Regions from separate parts of the Paenibacillus sp. sgz302148 genome, predicted to be linked through region 1. Evidence: riboswitches for the same ligand, from Rfam matches in the RefSeq annotation. Region 1 holds a riboswitch; the other holds the start of a gene.
The links. Region 1 has a riboswitch for ZMP and ZTP ahead of AC0LWM_RS22620 (bifunctional 5,10-methylenetetrahydrofolate dehydrogenase/5,10-methenyltetrahydrofolate cyclohydrolase). Riboswitches for the same ligand answer to the same signal wherever they lie in the genome.
Positions count from the first base shown of each region.

Region 1 (4,121 bases):
CTGCAAGATACGTTGTTGAAGGCGTTTGCCGCATTGGGCCAGATTCGACAGCAAGTCATGCCAAAATCGTATCTGTTCCGAATCGCAACGAATACTTGGATTGACCGGCAAAGGAAAAATCGATTGATTTTTGGCGACTCTCTGGTGGATGCAAGTACACCGATTGAGGAAAACCAGGATTATCGTCTGCAAGTACTTGAAGCCATGGAGATACTTATAAAATACCTTCCCTCGCGGCAAGTTGTTGTTATGTTGCTGATAGAAGTTTTTGATTTTTCCGGAAGCGAAGTCGCGGAAATGTTAATGACTACGGAAGGCGCCGTACATGCATTATTGGCGAGAGGCAGAGCCAAGCTCAGAGCATTGCGTTACGTTAATGAACCGAAAGAGGTCCCCCAAAATACAACTGCAATAAATATTGTATCACCAATTCTGACCCGCTATGTGGAAGCATTTCATCAGAGAGATACGAAGACATTGAAGAATCTATACGCGGAGCATGCCGAAATCCGCATTCTCAATACAGGAATGGGTCGGGGCTGGGATCACATTAAGCACTCGATGATTTGGTCGGAATATCCTGAATCTTTCCGCGCGCAATTATTTCTTTTATGGGAAAAACCCGCAGTCATCCTTATCGCTGAGCGAGACAACCAAGAAACACTGTGGAGCGCGCAAATCGTTGAGTTCGAAAATGACGAAGTGGTGCTGGATACAAGCTACTTTTTCTGCCGGGAAGTCATGACGGAGATTTCTAAACAACTGCGGATCCCTATTGATTCGGAAACTCGGGCATGCTTCGAACAACCGTGGCTCTATTAAGTATCGCGTGCGGACTTTTTTAACATCCTAAATTATTTATACTGTATAAGGCCCAAATACACGCTGCCGGAAGGTGTCTATATTGCCAACAAAAAACCGGCTCTTTTTCGAGCCGGCTTTTGTTCATTAACGTTATTGTTTCGTTCGACTGATGACCGATTTCTCCGCCGCGTCCACCGTATGCTTTAGCAGGGTGGCAATCGTCACCGGCCCTACGCCCGCAGGCACCGGAGTAATCGCACTCGCCCGCGCAAGGCATGCTTCGTAATCGACATCGCCGATGTTGCCCTCGTTGTAGCCCGCGTCCATGACGACGGCACCTTCACGGAGCCAGCTCCCTTGTATGAGCTTCGGCTTGCCGACAGCTGCCACGACAATATCGCCGGTGTCGACAACTTGATCCAGATTGGCCGTTCGGGAGTGGCAAATCGTGACGGTTGCATTGCGGTTCAGCAGCATCATCGATACGGGTTTGCCGAGAATCGGGCTCCGTCCGACGACGACGGCATGTTTGCCCGCAATCGGGATGTTGTAATAATCCAGAATCGCGATAATCGCGGCAGGTGTGCAGGAAGGATAAGCGGCGACACCAAAAGTATTTTGAGCAAAACCCAGCATCGTTACGCCGTCGACGTCTTTATCGATGGCTATCGCTTCGAATGCTGCCCGTTCATCGATATGCTCGGGAACCGGGTGTTGCAGCAGGATGCCGTGAACCTGCGGATCTTCATTCAGCTCGCGAATGACCGCGATAAGCTGCTCCGTCGTGGTGCCCTGCTCGAGGTGAATCCGCCTGGAGTCGATGCCGAGCCGCCTGCACGCATTTCCTTTCATCCGCACATAAGTTTCGGAAGCAGGATCTTCACCGACGAGAATCGTCGCCAGACACGGCGTTACCCCTTGCTCCGCCAGCTTCCCCACTCTCACCGCCAATTCATCCTTGATCTGCTGCGCTACCCGGGTGCCGTCCAAAATTAGCTGTTCTGTTTTCATGTCATCCATCTCCTTCTTCATCGAGAATCGGTCGTAAAAACATAAAGAGGCAGGGGTGATTTTCCCCCTACCTCTGCCCAGGCGTACGGCTCGATATTGGATGTGCTCCCTCATGGTTACCCCATGTTCCGCCAGTCACACACCGTCGTTATTTAGTTTAATTATACGGAATCGCGTGGAAATTCTCAATATGACGGGAGACGATGAAAGATCCAATATATTCAATATTTACTTTGAAATAAGCTTCGTTTATTGAAAAAATGTATATATTTACGACATCGCGCTCTTCGGCTAAGGAGGAACCCATGACAAATTTACGAGGCAAAATAGCAATCGTCACCGGCGCAAGCCGCCGGGGTGGAATCGGTACAGCGATTTGCCGCGCATTGGCTAGAAACGGGGCGGATATCTTTTTTACCCACTGGGGTATGTTTGATGAGCTTGAAGGCAACGGCGCAGACCCCGAATGGCCCGAACTGCTAGAAGAAGAACTGCGAGCCTACGGCGTTCGTGCGGATTGCATGGAAGCCGATTTGTCGGACCCGCATACGCCAGCCGCCATATTGAACCGGGTCGAACAAACGCTCGGACCCGCTTCAATTCTAATCAACAACGCGACCTATTGCGCACCGGGCGGTTTTCGTGAACTGGATAGCGCATTGCTTGACAAGCATTATGCCGTCAATGTGCGCGGAACGATTCTGTTGAGCACGGAGTTTGCCCGAAGATTCGAGGAAGAGCTTGCAGGTCGGGCAGTGGGAAGAATCATCAACTTGGTTTCGAAAGGTCCTGATTCTAACAATCTAGCCTATATTGCAACCAAAGGGGCCGTTATCGCCTGGACCGAGCCGATATCCGTCGGGCTGGCCCCGCTTGGCATTACGGTGAATTCCATCGATCCCGGACCAACAGATACGGGTTGGATGAATGAAGACATCAAGGCGTTTCTGCTTCCGCAGTTCCCGATGGGGCGAATCGGCTTGCCGGAAGACGCGGCCAAGCTGATCACTTTCCTGGCAAGCGACGAGTCCCAATGGATTACGGGGCAGGTCCTTCATTCGGAGGGCGGCTTCACCGGAAGGTAGTTCACTGCAGTCGCGGCCGCGAAGCCAAAAACTCGAGAATCGTATCGTTTACATAGACAGGGCTTTCGCGCTGCATATGCGGCCTGTGGCTGCCGTTCGGCACGACCACGTAACGAGAGCCCGGAACGAGCGAGCTTAAATACCGCAGCTTCCCCTCGCTTGCGAAGGGATCGTGCTGGCCCGCCATAAACAAAGCCGGACAGCGGATTTCGCTGATCTGCTCGGCCGTGAGCTGCGGATACAATCGCCAATCCAGCGCGCTTTGCCGCATAAATTCCTGCCAATCGCCGCGGTGCGCTTCCTCGTGCCGCTCCAGCATCGATTCGATCACGGCGTGCTTCTCATGGCGGATCAGCCATTCCGGCTCGAATTCCTCCACTCCCGTCGGGTCGGCAAAACCGCTATGCCCGATCGTGGTCAGCGACGCGACTTTGTCCGGATCGTTCACCGCCAAATACATCCCCACGCTCGCTCCAAGGCTGTACCCAATCACATGCGCTCTGGCGATGCCGAGCTCATCCATGAACAGCTTCATGTCCTTGGCCAACTGCGGCGTACTCCACTCCAAGCTCTCGCAGCGCGTTCGCCCATGTCCCCGGAAGTCAGGAAAGTAACAGGTATACTGGCGCTGAAAATCAAGCAGTTGCGATGCAAAAGCCAGTATCCCCCTCGAATATCCGCTGTGCAGAAACAGTACCGGCTCGCCGACACCCATTTTTTCATAAAACATCTCCAGATCGTTAAATCGCACGTATGGCATGTGATTCCCCTCTCTTAGCCTGGTTTCGCGGTGATTATGCGTTCTTGCCTTGACGTCTCACATTGATCTTTGTGCATTGTTTAGTAAGTGCAAGATATAGATATATCAGTTCCACGGTTATACCGACTTCTCCTCTACCGCGGGGAATTATACGAACATAAACAGCTAGGAGCGTGATCAGCATCGGCTGTCTCTTCTCACTACCTTTAATCGCCTTGTCGTCAACGGCTTGGCAGCAGACTTGCGCCATGATCGGGGCCGGCACCAGCATCGGCTTCGCTCTGTCGCCTACTTTGCCGTCGCTCAGCGCAGTCGTTGACGACGGCTCCCAAGTTGGCGCTTATGACGGCGTGTTCGCCTTGTTCAACATGTTCCATGCGGTCGGCATGATCATGGGCCCGCTGATCGGCGGCGCCTTAACCGATTGTCTAAACGTCCCACGCACGATCTGGACGATCAGC
Region 1 covers NZ_JBVYOJ010000016.1:82,789-86,909, reverse strand. Annotated here, with positions in the region: gene AC0LWM_RS22625 (RNA polymerase sigma factor) at 1-822, shown strand, start outside; gene AC0LWM_RS22620 (bifunctional 5,10-methylenetetrahydrofolate dehydrogenase/5,10-methenyltetrahydrofolate cyclohydrolase) at 955-1,815, opposite strand; ZMP/ZTP riboswitch at 1,884-1,964, opposite strand; gene AC0LWM_RS22615 (SDR family oxidoreductase) at 2,121-2,900, shown strand; gene AC0LWM_RS22610 (alpha/beta fold hydrolase) at 2,902-3,660, opposite strand; gene AC0LWM_RS22605 (MFS transporter) at 3,834-4,121, shown strand, end outside.

Region 2 (4,121 bases), on a different contig from region 1:
TTAGCTATCCCATGGCCGCCTGTTCCCTCATCTGGTTTCAAGTAAACTGATCCATACAATCTCAGCATTGTTTTAATGTTAGACAAAGTTGCTTTTCGAGTGTCTGGCAAAAATGAGCGTATCATTTTATATCTCTTCATGAAATTGTACTTTCCTAATTTCCCCATTTTATATTTTACCTTTTTCACACGCTACCTCCAAGGTTCCAGCGCAGCATACAAGTGCGCAGGGGGAACGTTCTAACATTCATCACATACATACGCTCCAGCCTCGGCCCCGGACTGTGCGGATACCTACACGGACTCAGCGCAACGCCGGAATGTGCTTCGATTCGGTCGGCTTGTCGTTTTTCATATGTAGGCACAGGCAATTTGCCCTTGCAAAATCCGCCTAACATACATATTTTATTGGGGGGTTCATCTTTGGAAAAAAAGGAGCGGGTTTATTTGGGGAAGATTCATTTCCACCGTATGTTTCAGAAAGTGCCGCAATTAAGAGCATATTTGCCAGATACTGTAATGTGTAACGAAACTCGGTTAGCAGTATATTTAGATCGTTTTCCTGCGATATTCATCAAACCAGATGAAGGTGGAGGTGGAGCAGGGGTAATTAAAGCCTGGAAGAGGGGGGCTTTGATTTATTACGTAAAGGAAAAAGGAAAGCAACAGAGTGTGAATTCGGTTCAAGCCCTGTTTCAAACGTTGGAATTAAAAAATCGTCCGCACATCCTTCAAAAGGGAATCGATCTTGCAAGAATAAATGGCCGTCCTTATGATATTCGGCTGATGATGATGAGAGATCGATCGAAACGGTGGACCTATATAGGAATGGTTGCCAAAGTTGCTGGAGCTCAGAGTATTATAACCAATGTTGCAAAAGGGAAAGGCTACGTTATGCCAATTGATAGGGCTTTGCGAAAGTCATTAGGACTTTCTCTATCAGGGGCTGCAGAGAAAAAAAACGAACTGATTCGTTTAGCAAAAATATGTACCCGTGTCTATAGTAAAAGCCGATACGACTGGCAAATCGGATATGATCTTGCTATTGACCGTAAAGGCAAGGTGTGGTTTATAGAATCGAACCCGACCGTCCCGGCCCACGGATTATTTCGTAAAGAACCGAAAGTTTTCCAAACGATAAAACAACTAGCCGCTTTTCATAAATTAAAGAGAAGGCTTAAATTAAAAAAGTAAAGCAAATCACCAAGCAGCGATATGTTCCGATCGCCGCTGTGTTGCCATTGATTTGATTCAATTTTCAGACTATAATAAATGCAATGATTTGGTATGTGTGACTGGCGTAAACGTGGATAACCACGAGGGAGCACATATTTCATATGCCGTACGCCTGGGCAAAGTATTTGGTCTATGACCGAATACTTTTATTTATTTTTATAAGAGTAACAGCACCAATTGAGGTGCATATTAGGAGGAAACAAAATGAATATTCGCTATTTTCAGGCGGATGATCAAGAAGAAGTTATAGAAATAATGGCAAGTCACCCGCTGCAATTTCCAGAGTTCATTATTGATAAATACCCAATACGATGGAATGACTTCTTGAATTCTTCAACTGAAAACAATAAAGGCCAGTTTTATGTGGCATCCAATGAAGATAATGAAATCGTTGGTCATGCGGGGTACCTATTTAATTCCGAGGTAGGTCTTTATGAGATCGTTGGTGTAGCGATTAAGAAAGCTGTTCAGCGTCAAGGTATAGGAAAAGCTCTTATCAGTGTGATATGCAATAGCGTTAAAGAGATGGACGAGAATAAAATTATTCTTTTTACACTGGGTCATGTAGGAAATGAAGATACGATAACATTTTACCGAAAGATAGGTTTTGATCTGATCAATTACGAAAAAGACTTCTTTCGTAGCGAATACCATAGAGTCACGTTTACTAAAAATTTGGCTATCTAAAACTTGCGGGAAAAGCCACTAGCCAATGGCAGTCCTTTATGCTAACAGGTACTTTAGCTCAATAAAACAACAAACAAAGGCTGCCGGCAGAGCGATCCGGCAGCCTTTGCTCTGATTATCAATATGAAAAAGGATACCCCTAAAAAAGTCATGGATACATAATAGTATATAAAAAAATTCAACATAAGTCTATTTATTTTTTGGTGAGAACTGTATGTTATTGATGCGACCTAACTTGGAAGTATCAAAAGAACAAAGGCGCTTCGTTGCGTCCCCGAAACGAAAGGAAGGATAACGATGATTATGACACAAAAAGAAATGCTGTTCATTGTGCAATCACAACTTGCTATTGACCTGAATTGCTCTATCGATGACCTGAACGGCGAAAAGGACAGCATTATTTTTGTTGAAGCTAAAGAAAATCCAGGATGCAGACCATTTCCAAGGAAGGCACGTTATTTCGAAATCTTGTCTATGGGAAAATCAATTGTAGTATCGGCTACACCCGAGCGGTTGTTAATTGCCAAAACACAGATGCAGGGCAAAAACAGGGATACCGTATTCTCCTTACCATTTATCAGAGGCCTTTACTTGCATTTTTTGCCTGATGTAAAAAGAATTAAGCCAATGTCACCGCCCAAATATTTTTCATTTGAACTGATAAAGCGGGAAGAAGTGTTCAGTTTATTTGATGTCACAAGATTCAATGAAGCTATTATATATGATACGAATCTTCCCTGGCAGACTGATCTAGCTGTGCTTGCAAAGCACGATGGAGAAATTGTCGGCGTGGCAGGAGCAAGCAAAACCTGTACAAAACTTTGGCAAATTGGCATAGAAGTATTACCCCAATATCGTAATTTGGGATTGGCTAGTTATCTTGTAAACAGGCTGACTTTTGAAATATTGGAACGTGGAGAAATACCGAGTTATGACGTAATCGCGAGTAACATTGCTTCACAGAGAGTAGCTCACCGGTTAGGGTATCTTCCCGCATGGGTGTCTGATTGGCGATGCAATTTTGAAGGACTTGAACAGTAATTATATCTAAAGAAGCTTAAACTATCGGTATACGTTAGTTGTACACCGCGGCAGCCGGTCAGCACGATCGGCCGCCTTTCTGTTTTACGGGCAGCTTTAATCAGGAAGGGAAGGGGTAAATCTGATTATAAATATTTTCTCGCTAAATGTACTGCTATATCTGTGATATTGTGAAATTGCCAAGCTGGAGCTGCAGTTGCAGAGTGTTCACGAGAGGAAAGGGGAAAGTAAATGAGAACCAGTAATGCTTCACGCACAGTAGCAAAATTAAACGATTACATGGACGCACTAGCGAACCGGGGGTATTTCAACGGGGCGGTCTTGGTAGCTGAAGGGAATAAGATATTGCTGCGAAAGGGATATGGTATGGCCAATTTTGAGCACGACGTACCCAACACCCCGCAAACCAAGTTTCGAATCGGCTCACTTACAAAAGGATTTACCTCTATGGCGGTATTGCAGTTGCAAGAGCAGGGAAAGCTTCGCATTGATGATCCGATCCGTTTTTACATACCAGATTATCCGAATGGCGACATCATTACGATCCGCCATTTATTGACGAACACTTCAGGAATACCGGATTACCCAAGCTTTCCGAATTATTGGAAAGAAACGATGAGGCTGTATGCTACCTTAGAACAAACCATTGGTTCGTTTAAGGATAAACCACTACAGTTTCTCCCAGGAGAAGGATTCAGTTATACGAGTTCGCCTTATATTTTGCTGGGTTACATTATTGAGAAGACCTCGGGGATATCTTACGAACGATATATATCCGAACACATCTGTAAGCCATTAAATTTAGTGAATACAGGATGTGAAGACGGAAGAACACTTCTGAAACATTTTGCGTCAGGGTACTCCATATGCAAAGGAATCATTCCAACCGAATATGTCGACATGTGCCTACATGTGGGAGCAGGTGTGATGTATTCAACGATCGATGATCTTTACCTGTGGGATCGGGCGTTATATAGGGATGATTTGATTGGAAAACATGTGCGCGATCAACTATTCGGAAGCATGAGCTCACCTGTCGGGAGTTATGGCTGGGTTGTAACGGAGCAATCCATTAATGACAAGCCAAGAAAACGTGTCTGGCATAATGGAACGATGAATGGGTTTTATGTGGAGTTTAATCGTTATATCGATGAGGAA
Region 2 covers NZ_JBVYOJ010000014.1:3,428-7,548, reverse strand. Annotated here, with positions in the region: gene AC0LWM_RS20450 (YheC/YheD family protein) at 1-188, opposite strand, end outside; gene AC0LWM_RS20445 (YheC/YheD family protein) at 423-1,193, shown strand; ZMP/ZTP riboswitch at 1,281-1,360, shown strand; gene AC0LWM_RS20440 (GNAT family N-acetyltransferase) at 1,440-1,922, shown strand; gene AC0LWM_RS20435 (GNAT family N-acetyltransferase) at 2,220-2,963, shown strand; gene AC0LWM_RS20430 (serine hydrolase domain-containing protein) at 3,195-4,121, shown strand, end outside.
Region 2: linked by a shared signal. The riboswitch ahead of AC0LWM_RS20440 (GNAT family N-acetyltransferase) and the one ahead of AC0LWM_RS22620 (bifunctional 5,10-methylenetetrahydrofolate dehydrogenase/5,10-methenyltetrahydrofolate cyclohydrolase) in region 1 are both predicted to bind ZMP and ZTP.